2 regions of the Butyricimonas sp. genome follow, and region 1 is predicted to be linked to the other one. Evidence: riboswitches for the same ligand, from Rfam matches in the RefSeq annotation. Region 1 holds a riboswitch; the other holds the start of a gene.

Evidence for each region. A riboswitch is a leader RNA that binds a small molecule or an ion and turns the genes downstream of it on or off. The one in region 1 is predicted to bind cobalamin.
Region 2: linked by a shared signal. The riboswitch ahead of QVC79_RS06110 (TonB-dependent receptor) and the one ahead of QVC79_RS05710 (DUF5074 domain-containing protein) in region 1 are both predicted to bind cobalamin.

Annotation. Positions count from the first base shown of each region.
Region 1 covers NZ_JAHZBP010000003.1:164,865-172,899, forward strand. Annotated here, with positions in the region: gene QVC79_RS05700 (hypothetical protein) at 32-685, opposite strand; gene QVC79_RS05705 (hypothetical protein) at 956-1,642, shown strand; cobalamin riboswitch at 1,809-2,011, shown strand; gene QVC79_RS05710 (DUF5074 domain-containing protein) at 2,099-3,253, shown strand; gene QVC79_RS05715 (TonB-dependent receptor plug domain-containing protein) at 3,264-5,282, shown strand; gene QVC79_RS05720 (DUF5074 domain-containing protein) at 5,325-5,918, shown strand; gene QVC79_RS05725 (DUF5074 domain-containing protein) at 5,863-6,687, shown strand; gene QVC79_RS05730 (PKD domain-containing protein) at 6,696-7,700, shown strand; gene QVC79_RS05735 (GIN domain-containing protein) at 7,777-8,035, opposite strand, start outside.
Region 2 covers NZ_JAHZBP010000003.1:266,460-274,494, reverse strand. Annotated here, with positions in the region: gene QVC79_RS06125 (histidine kinase) at 1-352, shown strand, start outside; gene QVC79_RS06120 (C1 family peptidase) at 550-1,767, opposite strand; gene QVC79_RS06115 (TonB-dependent receptor) at 2,019-4,376, opposite strand; cobalamin riboswitch at 4,484-4,685, opposite strand; cobalamin riboswitch at 4,730-4,938, shown strand; gene QVC79_RS06110 (TonB-dependent receptor) at 4,995-7,235, shown strand; gene QVC79_RS06105 (sirohydrochlorin cobaltochelatase) at 7,245-8,035, shown strand, end outside.

The DNA.
Region 1 (8,035 bases):
GATTTCGAAGAGAGGGGGGAGCGTATGGACATTACACTCCCGCGTACACGCTTGGAGAGAAACGGGTGGTATCTTTATTGCCAAAAAACAAGTAGAGGTGTAGGGGCGTTCCTTCCGGTTGTTTTGCTGCCGGGATGTCCACGGTCACCTTGCCGTCGCCCCGGAACGAGTTAAAACACGTGATCATTTGCGGGGCGCGGGGTAAGGTCCCGTAAAAATATCCCACATACACTTGATCTGACACGCTCGCTTTCGGGCAGTCAATGTCATTTTCCCAGTTTAGGGTCACGGACCATCCTTCCCTTGTGACACCCGTGATCACCGGTGCATCCAGCGTGCCTGTCGAGAATCGGAATGTCGGGAAAGCCCATACCCCTTCTCCCGGGCGAAAACATCCCCCGTTTTGAGAATGGAATAAGGAATCGCTTTTATTTATTCCCATCTCCTTGGCCATGAGTTTCCATATCGGTAAATCCCCGATGGCACGACGATAGATTCTCCACATTTTACGGGCTTCCGTGAAACGGCTGGAGGATTCCTCTTCCCCCTCGGTTCTTGTTTTTTTAGGGCTCCGTCGTGATTTGCAGGCCCGAACTTTATTGCCGTGTCGGTAATAGGTTATCCCGTCGATCCGGATAGAGCCTTGTGCCAAGAGAGCTACTGGAATAGATAATGTGTTTTCCATGATAATAATTATTTGATAATCACTCGTGTATTAATTCATGAGCAAAAGTAGATAGAATATTTTTAATACGCAAATAAAACTCTTTTAAAACGCTATTATATATAGCGATTTAATAGGGGTTTAATAGCGTTCTAATAGCGCTTTACACGAAAGTGATCACTTATATCTCATGAATAATACATGTAATAATTTATTTATTTAGTTTGAAAGTGTGACTACATTGGTTTATTTGTGTATCTTTGTTGGCGAGAAACATAAAAATAACAGGATATGGCGGAATTTGTAAATCCACTTGGAAAGATTCGGGGTAAGTTCGGTAACGTAATCACTTACGGGGGACCAAACGGGAAAAATTATTGCCGGGGGGCAAGCATCTCGCGTAAACCGAGCCAGGAGCCGCAAAAACGACAGTCCGCGGCTTTCGGGACGATAACGGAACGGAAAATATGGATGAGAGATGCCGTCCAGTTGGGATTTCCCGGAGGGAACGGTTACCCGAAAGGTTTTCGGGGATTTACCAGCGCGAACGTGATGGATGCGGTAACCGTGGAGAAAGCAAATCCGGAAAAACCTTTCAATAGCCGTAAGAAGGCAGTCAAGGAATTTAACGGGGTGATCAACTACGAGAAATTGCGCGTGGCCGCAGGTTCGTTGGTGATTCCGGAGGTTCGTGCCGAGGTTGATATGGAGAATCGGAGAATCTTTTTCACTCACGAGAAAGAAGAAATCGAGTCCGTTGATTGCTTTCTGGATGATAAGATTTATGCCGTACTTCTTTGTAAAACGAAATATATTTGTCGTGTCGAGGAGTTGGGACTTCGGGGAGAGACGATAGAAAAAAGCGTGAACTTTTCAGAAAAAATAGCCGGGGGAGGCCTTGTCATTTATGCTTTTGCTAAAAATGCCGACGGGAAGGATGTTTCTGATTCGGTGTGCTTGTGGGAGGCTGAATCGTAAATGAGTGATGGAAGATAACAGATGTCATAAGAGTTTGTTTATAAAAACAAATCCTTATGACTCTATATATCACGTTATTTGGCCGATAATCTATTTGTTGGAAAACAATAAATATTGTGAATAATCTAAATGATGTTTTTTAAATTAAAATCGTATTAGTTTTTTATATACTTTTGCGATGATTTTGGTGTCACACCCTGTTTCAGGCGTGTGGTGAAAAGGGAATCAGGTGCGAATCCTGAACAGACCCGCTGCTGTAAGCTCCACTAAAGTCCACGGACACTACTCTCTCCACTGTTTCAATTTGAAATGGGAAGGACGTCCGAGGATGGGGTAAGTCAGAAGACCTGCCAATCAATATATGTTTAACGTTCAAGGGAAGGAAGAACGTGGACACCGATAGTTTAATAATTGTCGACTGGATACGCCAAATCTTTTTTTGATTAAAAGGGATTTATGTTTGTGAAGAGGTTATTTTATATTTTTGCTATTATATGGCTAGGAATAACGCTTGTGTCGTGTGATAAGCCGGGAGTGCCTTATCCTAGGGGAATGATGGGCGAAGGGGATATCGAGGCCCTTGTGCTGAACGAGGGAAAACTTAACTCGAATACCGGAACGATTTCGGTGATATACAAGGACGGTAATGTCGTGGCCGATGCTTTTCAGGATGTGAACCATCGCCCTATGGGGGATGTGGCACAGTCGATCACGCTGATAAACGGGAAGTATTTCGTGGCGATGAATAACTCGAAAAAGATAGAGATTGTTGATCCGGTAACCTTTAAATCTGTGGGGACAATTCTTTACACGCAGGCGGGGTATCCCCGGCAAGTGGTGTCGATTTCCTCCACGGAGGCAGTCGTTTCCGATCTCAACCGGCAATTAGTACGTATTCGGACGGTTGCTCCTTACGGGGGACCATTGGAGTATATTTCTATTCCCCGGGCCGTAGAGTATCTGACTGTGGTAGATAATAAAGTGTTCGGAATAACGCAGGGAGGCTTGTACGTGTTTGATGCTGATAATATCAAGAAGGAACAGGCTCGGGTTGTCAAGGATATATATAATGAGGAGTACACGAAAACTTGTCAGTTGCTCGTGGATAAGGAGGGCATGATTTGGGGGTTGATGAACGAGCAGGAAGGCGGACAGGTAACAGGTATCACGTTGAAATGTGTGGACCCCAAGCGGGAGAAGGTGGTGAAATCATATACTTTGCCTTTCGGGGACCCGAATTCCCAGACGCCGGGTGAAATTATCGGTTATATCAATTATAACCGCACGGATATTGATCCCACGGGGACTTGGATTTATTTCAGCGTGAAAACTCGTTCGGCCGAAGAAAATAAGGAGGGGGTGAAGGAACAGCAGAGTGTATTCCGGATGAACGTGGAAACGGGAGAATTCAGTCGTTATTATGACTTGCAGAAAGTCGGAATGATGTACGGTTTTGCTGTTAGTCCGGAGGGGGATATTTATTTATGTGATTGTTTGGATTACACGGCGCAAAGGGGGTATGTTCGGCATTACCTGAAAGATGGGACGAAGAGCAGTCATAAGGTCGGGATTTATCCCGGACAAGTTTATTTTCCTGAAAATCAACGTTAAATGGCGAATAATGCTTAAAAGGATAGCGATAGGATTGTGTGCTTGTTTCGCCTTGGGCGGGATGAGGGTTGAGGCCCAGAAGAAGGACCCCGTGGCGATGTACGGGGTGATTGACACGGTGCAGGTGGTCAGTCAGCGTGTTCGCCATGCTAACGAGGCGAACGCGGGGGCGAAGGTGAGTCGCATTGACCCGGAGATTATGCGGGCGAATAAAACCCGTTCGCTAGCGGAATTGTTGACGGATTACACGGCTATTTACGTTAAAAGTCTGGGAATGGGAGCCTTGTCAACGGCATCCTTCCGGGGGGCCAGTCCCTCGCAGACCCGGGTGAACTGGAACGGGATTAATATTACCCCACCGATGTCGGGAACGTTCGATTTTTCACAGATACCGGTGTTCTTCACGGATAATGTCAACTTGTATTACGGGAGCAGTCACGTGAAGAACGGGACGGGGGCTATCGGGGGAAGCGTGAACCTCTTTACCGATCCGGATTGGAACGCGGGCGTGAGCGGGAAGGCGTTGGGAGAATACGGTTCTTACGGGACTTACACGACAGGTGCGCAGGTGAACGCTGGCGGGATGAAATCGAGTTTTAAGACTCGCTTGTATTATCAACATTCTGATAATAATTATACTTATCTGAATAAGATTTTGACGAACGAGCCTTTCCGAGAGAAGCGGCAAGATGCCGATTACACGCAATGGGCCGCGATGCAGGAGGGATATTTTCGTTTGTCTCCTTATACTCGGTTGACGGCAGTTGCATGGTATCAAGAAGGGAAACGAATGTTGCCACCCGCGCTTGGGGTGGTAAACCAGTCACACGAGCAACAGCGGGAAGTGAACGTGCGAGCGTACTCGGGATTGGATTTTACCCGGGGACTACATGCTTTGCATATGAAAGCGGCATGGCTGTATTACCGGCAGGAGTATGATAAATGGTATGCGGGGGGATTGTTCGATCCCGAAGGAAATAAGAATCAATCGCACACGTGGCAAGGGATTGCTGATTACACGTTTACCCCAAGAGAGAATCTTGTGTTAGGGACAAGCTTGACTTATTCGCATGATTTGATTCGGGTGAGTAGTTATATAGATGTTGATTCTTCGAAGTACACGTTGGGAGACGTGGATTATGATATCCCGGAAGTGGAACCGTCGTTCCGGCATAACCGGGACGTGCTTTCTTGGCAGGTTTCTGCGTTGTGGTCTCCGGTGAGGTGGATGATGTTGAACGGGCAGTATATGTTCGAACAGAATGATAGCCGGGGGGTGTCCACGTGGTCGGCGGGGATGGTGTTCAACTTGTGGGAGAAGGAGTTGCAGGTGAAAGGGAATGTGGCCTATAATTATCGCTTTCCGAGTATGAATGACCTCTATTGGAGACCGGGAGGAAACCCGGACGTGAAACCGGAAGACGGGTATTCGTATGACGCATCGGTGGCTTACCGGAAACAGTTGTACCGAGGGTTGTTTTTGGACGCAGAGGTTTCCGGCTATTTGATGTATATCGACAACTGGATATTGTGGTTGCCGAAGGACGGGAATCAATGGATCTGGACACCCCAGAATCACCGGAACGTGCGTTCGGAGGGGATGGAGTTGTACGGGAAGTTAACTTACGCGATCGGTGATCTGAAGGCTAACGTGTCGGGTAATTACAGTTGGTCGCAATCCCGTACTCGTAAGAAACAGCACGTGGATGACGGGTCGTATATGAAACAGATTCCTTACGTGCCGCGGTTCAAGTGGAATGTGCGGGTTGCTGCCGATTACCGTGGAGTTTTTTTCTCGTGGCAGGTGACGTATATCGGACGGCGTTTTATCACAACGGATCAAGAGTACGCCACGGATCCCTATTCGGTGCATAATGTTTTGGCGGGTTACCGCTACACGTTCTGTAACGGGATGAGCTTGACGCCGCAAGTGCGGGTGGATAACTTGTTGGACACGTATTACGAGTCCACGCAGTATTACCCGATGCCGTTGAGGAATTGCCTCGTGTCGTTGATGTGGGAGTTTTAGGAAAATGAATAAATAGTTATTTTATATTATACAATGAAGATTATGAAGAAGTTTTATTTAGTGTTTTTAGTTTTAGGAATGTTTGTGGGATTTCTAAGTTCTTGTGATGATGATGATAAGTACAGACCCGATGCGCTGGAGCTAGAAATTGTGAGTAAGAGTGGAGCATTTACCGTTGCAAAAGAAGATACTTTGTTTTTGAAGGCGAAACTGAACAATCCGCAAGAAGTGAAATTTAGCTGGACAATGAATGGGCAACAAGTTTCCTCGGATTCAGTTTATATGTTTATTGCTGCAAATATGGGGAACTATAAAATTGATGTAAAGGCCACTGATGGCAAAGAAGAAACAACCGTAAGTGCATCAGTTGAAGTCTATGGAAAATATAAATATGGAACATTTATATTGAATGAAGGACAAGTTTGGAAAGAACATTACGGTACTCTTGCCTTTATTAGTCCCAAAGGAATCGTTACCGATAGTGTCTATTACAAGGAGAACGGGGGATCGCTCGGTGGGGGTACACAAGATTTGTACATTAGAAACAACAAGTTATATATCATATCTCAAAACGGTGGGAATGACGGAGGTTTTTTTAACCATAGCGAACGCGGAAACATTGAAAAAGGAAAGTAGTTACGAAGATGAATTGGGAAGTACGTTGTCAATGCCATCTCATATTGCCGTTCTTGATGATAATGATATTTACATTCGCGATAACAATGGCGTATATCGTTTTAATCCATCATCCAAGGTCCTAACCTTTATTGAAGGTTCTGTTAGAGCGAACAAAACGACAATGGCCGTTGCAAACGGTAAAGTTTTTGCGGCACAAAGCAATAAACTTATCGTTATCGAATCGAACAAGTCTTCCATTTCAAAAGAAATACCTGTTAGCGGTGACATTTCTGGTGTTATCCCATCTTCCGATGGTAATATATGGCTTGCTTGTAGTGCCAGTGGAGAAGAGCCAGCAAAGATTATAAAACTTGATGCACAGAGCTATTCCATGCAAGAGAATTCTATTGAAAATGAAACGGCAGCCAAGATATTGAACGGCGGTTGGAATGCAACTCCTTACATTACAGCCAAAGGAGACACATTATACATGGGTGGTGGTAGTAAACCAATGCCCGTTTATCGTCATGTTTTCAGTCAGAAGAAAACGGAGTTCATGGGAGATATGGCTGAGGGACTGGATCATGTTCAAACTTTATATAATTGCATCGCTGTACATCCTATTACTGGAGAGGTTTACGCTAATATTATTTCGAGCTATAGTTTGGATCCTGAAAATAAAATCTGTGTTTTTGATTTTAATAATGATAAATTGGCATTGAAGGCCAATTATAAAGGATATACAGAATGTCCTGCTGGTGTATTTTTTACTTATAATTTTGAATGATAACGTTCATGAAGAAGAGTTTATGTTATATTTTAGCTATTCTGTGTTTTGCTGGAACGTGGAGTTCTTGTAGTGATGATGGAGGGGATGATAGGGAAGAGCCGCTTACGGCTCCGGAAGTATCTGTTCAGAATTTAAGTTTGAAGGATGCTGTTCTTCCCGGAAAAACTGTGAGATTGAGAGCGAATGTCATTAATACGACAGAGGCAGGCTTGCAGTGGTTCGTGGATGGGAAGAAAGTGTCGTCTGATACAATTTTCGAGTTTTCATCCATGAAGGAAGGGGTTTTCCGGATTAAGGTGACTGCTTTTAATAGGCTTGGTGCGGCATCTGATAGTTTGGACATTCAGGTGATGGATGGGTTCAAAATATCGGATATTACGAACTGGACGGGGAGTGGCGAGAATCAATCGGTGTTGGCCATACAATGGATTACCGGAGAGGTGGAAGATTGGTCACATCCTGAAGATCGTGATGTTTTCTTTCGTGCTTGGGGGTATAAATGGGAAAAAGCAAATCCTCCTACGGGACATGATATGATCGTGGATATTGCTAAAAAAGATCCTCGTCTGTTTATTATCGTGGCATCTGATGATAATCTTGGAATGACAATAAGGGGATTCGGTTACGATATTGATGGTGATGGAATTGAAATTCAAAGTGAAGATCTTGAATATGGGGATAGAACGTTGAAAGGAATACATTTGACGGAGGCAGATTTCAAGGATGGTGTTTATGAACAGAAAGAGGCTGATGTCAATATGGATGGTTTTAACGTAATTTCAGGAGGGGATTACTGGATTGGTGGATGGTATGTCGTTTATCCTTCTTATTGGCTGGGAAGTGGAGTGGCTGTATTAGAATCGAAAGAATATGAATATTCTGGTCTTTATGCAGGTAATCGCTTGCTGGAAAATGAGGAATGGCATACTTGGACATTCTCCCCGATCAATAATGCAGAGAAAAATATTTTACCAATACCTCGTTTGTTAAAGGCAGCGCCAAACAATTAGTATAAAGGTATTTTGTTGATACAAATAAATGGGAGAAACAATTTTTCGTTTCCCCCATTTTATATTAGACGAATAACTATTTCTCGTATTCTTTTTTGTCCTCTAAGAATTTTGAGGAGATCTTGTTGATATTGGAAGCTCCCGATGAGTGTAGGGAGAGGATGATCGGATCGCCGGAGTATGTGGCTTTCGCGGCACCGGAGGTGTGAAGACTGATTTTTTCTTTGACTTGAAAATGAGCTTTTGCAGCTCCCGATACTTCTGCTTTCAGTTCGTTTATCGGAAAGTCTTCCAGGTTTGCTTTTGAGGCTCCCGATACTTCCATTTTGCAGTGT
Region 2 (8,035 bases), 100 kb from region 1:
CTGGGAAAAACATAAAAAGAGATTCCGTCCCCGTCCCGGGGAAGACCGGGTTCACCCTCCGGTATTAATGAAACCACAAATCAAACTGTTATCGGAAATCGCAAAAGTATTCCAAAATCACCACACGAAGTACAAAATCATCATTAGCCCGGAATACAAACAAATACGTCTGAACCCGGCGGACGTGAAGCAATTGAAAGAAATATTCGGAGCTGAAAACGTTTATGACTTTTCCGGCATCAACAAATACACAAATAACATCCGGAACTACTACGAAGGCTCGCACTATCGCCCCTGTCTCGGACGCCAACTACTGGACAGCGTGTATGCCACGCACAAAACAACTCGCTAATTTTAAATTTTAGATTTTAAATTTCCGACTACCCCCTCTAACTCCCCCTTACACAGAGGGAGGATGCGCGACATTGAAACATTAATACGATTTCTTGCGTCCGTCTCTCCCCCTGTGCAAGGGGGAGCCGAAGGGGGTAGTTAAAGCGTCAGCCTTGTGCGGCTGGAATCTAAAATCTAAAATTATTAAATTTAAAATTAATTGATTCCCAATTTCTTCCTTATCGCCTTCGGGATAGCATTCTTGTGAACCATAATATCCATTGTCTTCAAAGCCATATAAGGATAAGATGCGTAGAAATACCCTCCGAATTTGTTATACTTATTCCAAGAATTCTTCACGATGAAATAAGGAGTTCCGTTCTGATCTTTTGCTTTACCAATGATATGCATTCCGTGATCGTCAGTTGTCAGGTAACGATCGAACTCTTCCTGTCTCATCTCCTGCGTGATCGTCTTTTCGGGAGCCGGACCTTGCTTGAAAGCATCCATCATCTGCTGTCCCTTCGGCAACTTTTCCCATTTAGCAATTTCCGCACCGCTCATCTCCTTCGTGTCCGTTGCGGGGATCACGGCAACCCCTGCATCCTTCGTAGCAAATCCTTTCTCGCTCACGTCAGCACCCCAGACGAAAGTATAACCATTATCAATAGCATAATCCATCACTTGCACCAACTCTTCCAACGGAAGATTATAAGCCTTATCCCAAGACCAGTTATCCTCAACCTCAATAGCGAACTCCGTGTAGAAAGGATGGTGCGTGAAAGAGGTTAAATTCACATAGTCATCCATGTTTAAACCAACCACCTCTTTAGCGAAAGTCTGCGGTGTATATTCTTTTCCTTGATATTCAAACTTCTCCGGCTCCGGTCCGAGATAAGTATCCAGAATAGCATCGAATCCCCGTTTCCACGCCGTACTCAACCGCTTGTTGTTATTTTCCACTACCGCCTGCACGTAAGCTTTCAAAACAGCATCAATCTCTCCGAAAACATGACTCGGTTCCCCGTAATTCAATCCTTGATACACCTCAAGAGGCACAATCCCATATTTCTTTGCCATATTCGTCACATCCGAAGAGGCTCCTCCCACCGCAAAATTCAACACCCCGTGCAAGCGAACATATTTATCCGCCTTATCCGAATAAGCGTGTTTCACGAAATACATGGCCGACAAATTCACCGAATCTTTCCCCATTCGCATCATTTCCGACTCTAGGAAAGAGGACGTTGACCATGACCAACAAGTTCCGGCACGATACTGATCCTTCACGGAGGTAGCGGGCAATCTCTTGATATCAGTAAACTGGTAGCCTACAGGCTTTGTCGTGTCCTGTGCCGTCGTATTCTGCTGCGCATGGGCCATCATGTACCCTCCGAAAACGAAGGCGAATAAAATAAATGCTGTTCTCTTCATATCTTTTATATTGATTGTGATTTAATTGTCTGCCTGCAAAAGTATAAAAAGAACCGCAAAACAAGCTGACAAGCTGAATATATTTACGTTAGCCAATAACAAAAAAGGGCTGTCCCAAAAGTCTTATCCAGTATCTACAAACTACCCCCACTAACTCCCCCTGTGTAAGGGGGAGTTAGTGGGGGTAGTTATTTAAAAATGACTTTTTCGACACCCCTATCCTTGACTTCTTTCAAATTCCCTTTCTTTAATTAAAAAGTATAGGAAACCGATGCCTGATAATTCCGGGGCTTTGCCATGATCGTGGTCCGCTCAAAATATTCCTTGTCAAACAAGTTGTTAATGTTCAATGCCAGTGTTACGTGATTCTTGATCGTGTAGAAAATACCCGCATCCATCAACCACAAGGCCGGATCGTACAACCGGTTATCTATATTCCGGAACACCTTATCCTTGAAATTCCCACTTAAATGGAATGACAAATTCTTTAACACCCCGCGTGGTATCGTGTAATCGGCATAAGCGTAAAATGTCGTACGAGGAACTCCCGTGGCACGAACATTTTTATTCTGTTCCTTATATTTAGAGAAACGTCCGCTCTCGGCAATTTCCCGCAAACGATAGTCCGACCAACCGAGACCTCCCGTAACTTGTAAAGTCGGTAACGGACGAACAACCACCTCAATGTCAAAACCTCGCGAGTCGGCTCTTCCGACTTGTCCCCGGATACTCTTCTCCGTGGCCACGCCATCCACCAATACCGTCGTGTCTCCCAGACTCTTCACGATATTATACTTACGAATATAAAACACGCTTGCGTTTATATCCACCATCTCGTTCAAGGTGTAACGTACACCGACTTCCGTGGAATACCCCTTTTCCGGCTTGAACACTTCGCCCCCATCCTCGTCAGGATTGAACTCGTTACCCTTGCGGTCCAAATACATCACGGTAGGACTATATGTCGTGGTTACAGGATTGAAATAAGAAGAAATAGAACCGTAGAATGACAATTCAGGCATGGGAAAATACACGACACCCACTCGATACGTGAATGCCGAGGTCTCCACCTCTTTCCATTCTTTCCTGTTCTTCGTTTCATATTTCTGTTTCCCGTCATCAATCGTGGCACTTGATGTTTTCCGGCTATACAAATCCACACGCCCGGATGCCATCATTTTCCACTTATCATTAAATTCGATCACGTCATGCAAATAAATTCCATGCGTTCTCTCCGTGCGCAGGGAAACGGCTGAAACTTTCGTGTCCCACCACCCCTGCACGATATGCGGATCCCGCACAGGCAAAAGTGCATCCAAACCGGGCCCCCACAAATCGTCATCTCCATAACCGTTATACTGGGCGAAATCAAAACAATTGTACGTCCATCCCAACGTGTAGTTATGCAACACGGAACCTGTCTCGAACTTCCCGGTCAACTCGATCGTGTTATTCACGTTTTTATGGTCCGGGTTAAAATTCAACGGGTTCTGACGGGCAGCATTTCCCCGTTGAACCGTATCCAAGTCAACATAAATCTTCTCGGTCTCTGACTTTTTATAATACCATTTGTATATCGGGTCTTTGGAAGTGCGGTAAGAAAGCCCCTCAATACAATGATAATCCAAATCACTGTGGAAATAGGAAAAACGTTCTTTCAACTTCATCCAATCCGTGATCTGGTAAACGTATGACACAGACATATCCCATACTTTCCGTTTCATGTAATTATTGGCAAAGTCATTATAAACCTCGCGGTAATCCGCCTCCGGGTGACGATCCCCCTTCAGCGCGTACGGTTTGTCTCCGTCCACGTAGAACATATCACCGGGCATAACGGGTGCAGCCCCGATCTCGGTCGTGTAATCATCATCGGCATAACTACCGGTCACATCAATACGTCCCCACTTTCCTAAATCAGCTCCCAAAACACCATACACGGAAAAACGATTTGCATTCACCTCACGCCATCCGTCACCCGTTGAATAATTGATATTGGCACGATATTCGAGAGGTCCCACAAGTTTTCCCCCGAAACCAAGAGTAGCTCGTCTCTCATCCCAGCTACCATAACTGATACGAGCGTTGGCCGAGAAATCGGGAGATGCTTTCTTGCGCACGATATTCAACACGCCACCCATAGCCGAATGTCCGGCCAAAATAGCAGCGGGACCCTTCAATAACTCGATAGACTCCACGGCAGCCAAATCCCCGTAAGGTACGTTATTCTTCAACGTCCGCTCATCGCGAATCCCGTCAATCATAACAACCGCACTCCCCTGTCCGCGAATGGAAAACTGTTGGAATTGCCCGTATTGCTTGTCTTTCGCTACAATCCCCGGCAAAAACTTAACGGCATCCATCAGATCGACAATCCCTTTCCGGTCAAGCATCTGACTAGACAACTTGCTCACCGTTATCGGAACGAAACGTAAAGGCACATCCAATCCCAACAAATCAATCCTCTTCTTTTTCTGCATCACATCCACCTGATCGATACGGAATAAAGAATCCGTGATACTCTTTTTCTTTCGCTTGTCGTTCTCTTGAGCGAGAAGCGAACCGACACACACAAACAGCAACAATGCTAATACAACAACTTTTTTCATACAACTATATATTAATAATGAATAAAGCATTATTAACATAGTCTTTTGGGCAACATGAGTCTAAGGTAAAATCCGTCTTTTTCCCTCTCGCTTTTTTTCCCGAAAGCTATGGTTTATCTTGTTCGGCAGGTCTTCTGACTTGTTCCGGATTTTGTTGCCTTCCCAGTTTATAACCAGTGACATTTGAAGTACAAAATCCCTTGTAAAGGAACTTACAGCTGCGGGTACAGTCCCGGATTCACACCGGGTTCCCTATTAAGCGTTACCTCCATGACCGAAGGTTCCGCACCAAAACTTGGTGCGAAAGTAATACATTTTTTTCATCCGGCAACAACCTTTTATAAAAAATTATATACATTTGTCTCGTCTTAGGTGATGTGTTGATGCCCAATTAACACACAAGAGGGAAGCCGGTTAGAATCCGGAACAGTGCCCGCTACTGTGATGCCCGTTTCTCCGGATAAGGAGATTCAAAGAAAGATTCTTACACCACTGTCCACACGGATGGGAAGGTATTTTTCTTAGGCGTAGTCAGGAGACCTGCCAAGACAAACATAGGTAATAGCGTATTCTCGGGGTCAGGAATACTATTATAAACATTTAAAACATCATCATCTAATGAAGAGAATTGTAATGCTAGGCATGATATTCATGTTAGCCTTGGTAAGTACCTCGTTTGCAGAGATCACATTAAAAGGAAAAGTCACAGATGCAAAGAGTGGAAAAGCCCTCATCGGTGCAAACGTTCGTCTGGTCGGAACAAGCATAGGGATTGCCACCAACAACAAAGGGGAGTTCATTCTGGAAAATATTCCGGATGGCACGTACACGCTACGGGCAAGCTATTCAGGCTACGAAGTTGCCTCGATAAAAGTCAACAGCAACAAAAACGACATTCTATTCCGGCTCACGGCCACCCCGGTAAACCTGAATCAAGTTGTCGTCACGGGAACGGGAACACACCGCCGTTTGAAAGATTCTCCCGTACCCATCGAGGTCATCAGCGGTACTGACTTGAAAAGTGCGGGCGTGAACTCCTTCGAAGATGCCCTCCTGTTACTGAATCCTTCATTCAACATACGTCCCACCGTCATGGGTTCCTACTTCACGCTGAACGGCATGAGCAACAAATACATCCTCATCCTTGTCGACGGCAAAAAAGTGGCCGGGGACGTGTCCAACAACACCGACCTCTCCCGTATTGACATGAGCCGGGTCAAGCGTATCGAAATACTGAAAGGAGCGGCATCCGCACTCTATGGTTCCGACGCTATTGCCGGGGTAATCAACATCATCACGGAACAACCGAAAGACCCGATCAGCGTGCAATCCAAGACCCGTTTCGGGGGAGAATCCAGCTTCTCGCAAAATGCCAGCGTAGACCTACACTTTGGTAAATTCACCTCTTCCACCTCCTACCAAAGGAGACAGATGGGAGGCTGGCAATTAAGCCCTTACGAGATTGACGGGGACACAGCCATACTCACGAGAAGAGAAGCTTCCAGCAAGTTCCATTCCAACATTGTCAATCAACGCTTCACCTACGCCCCGGTGAAAAGCCTAAGCCTGTACGCCCAAGGGGGGTATTTTGACCGGGAAGTAAACCGTCCCGTGCAGGAGAAAAAAGATGACGGGGGCTACACCTATGACCTAACCTACATGGACTACAACATCGGCGTGGGCGGACGCTACCAGCTAAACTCCACCGATTACATCGCGCTGGACCTCTACATGGACAACTACGAATACAACAAACTGTACACCGTGGCACAGGTCAGTAAAAAAGACACGACCTTCCGCGTGGGGGACGAGGAATTGACGAAACGCCAAAAATACTACAACGGGAACCTGAAAGGCGTGTTTAAACTCGGCTCATACAACAAAATCTCCGCAGGCACCGAGTACACGAACGACTACATGAAAAACCCCGGAAACCTCGAAGAACCAGAAGAGATCTACACGCTGGCCCTGTACGCACAAGACGAGATTCGCCTCTGGAAAAACCTGCAAATTTTGCCGGGATTCCGCTACGTGTACAACGAGATGTTTAAGAACCGCTTTACCCCGAAAATAGCCTTGATGTACACCCTCGGCTCCTTCAATTTCAGAACATCCTACGCCGCCGGTTTTAAAACCCCCAGCATACAAGAACTATATTACGATTACGAAGCCCGCGGGGCTATCACCATCGGGAACCCAGACCTGAAACCGGAAAAAGCAAACTACTACAACATCAACGTGGAATATGCCGGGAAATATCTGAATGTCTCTGTCAACGGGTACATCAACGACGTGAAAGACATCATCGAGAAATACGACGTTGGGGTTACCGACGAGGATAAAGCGAACGGGATAAAAACCCGGAACGTGTACCACAACCTCGACAAAGCCAGTATCAAAGGCTTCGATGTCACGATCAATAGCTACTTGGGTGCCGGGTTTTCTGCCGCCGGATCCTACAACTGCGTGTATGCCGCCGATGATTCCGGACGCCGCCTGAGCGAATCGGTACGCCACGCGGCAACCTTCCGGGCCGGGTGGAGCCATGAATGGAACAAGTACAAACTACGGGCCAACATCAACGGGAGAATGCAAGGTTCAAAATACATCTACAAAAAGACCACGGACAAAACAACCGGGAAAGACATTTACACCGACGTCAGCGCCCCCAAGTACCAGCTCTGGAACTTGGCGACCACCCACACCTTCGCTCCCGTGGGTAACTTCCTGTTCGAAATCAACGCCGGGATTGACAACATCTTTGACTGGACGGACGATCGTCCCAGCGGGGTAAACTATGCCACGCTAAACCCCGGACGCACACTATTTGCCAGTCTCGTTATTCGTTTCACCAAATAAACAAACACCATGAAAAACATATTTACAGCCCTATTCTTATTGACAAGCATCTTTACATTCGCCCACGGTGGCGACGGTTTCAAACATTCCGATATATTCAAGACTCTCGGTCCTAATGACAAAGTAGCCATTCTCATGGTTCACTTCGGTACAACTCACGATGACACCCGAGCCTTGACCATCGAGGCCATTAACAAAAAAGTGTCACAAACATTCCCCGGAGTGGAAGTCCGTGAAGCCTACACTTCCCGCATGATCATGCGCCGCCTGAAAGAAAAAGGAATGACCAAACCCAACCCGACGGAAGCCATGAACAAACTGATTGCCGACGGTTATACCCACTTGATCCTTCAACCCACGAACATCATCGAAGGAATTGAAATGGAAGCCCTGCAAAAAGAAGTTGCATCATACCAAACGAAATTCAAAGACATTCGCTTAGGGACAGCTCTTCTTCATTCTCCCGAGGATTACCAAGCCGTGGTAAAAGCGATTGCCGCATCAATCAAGGACAAGGAAAAAGGGGATTGCGTCTTCGTATGCCACGGGACCTACCACCCGGCAAACTCAACCTACGGGATGCTCGACTACGTGATGAAAGCCCAAGGACACAAGAACTACCACGTGGGAACGATCGAAGGTTACCCCACGATGGATGATGTAATCCGCGAACTCGAAGCGAATAAGGCAAAAGAAGTGACCTTGATACCCTTCATGTTCGTGGCCGGAGATCATGCCAAGAATGACATCGCCGGGGACTGGAAAGACGAACTGGAAAAGAAAGGCTATAAAGTAAACGT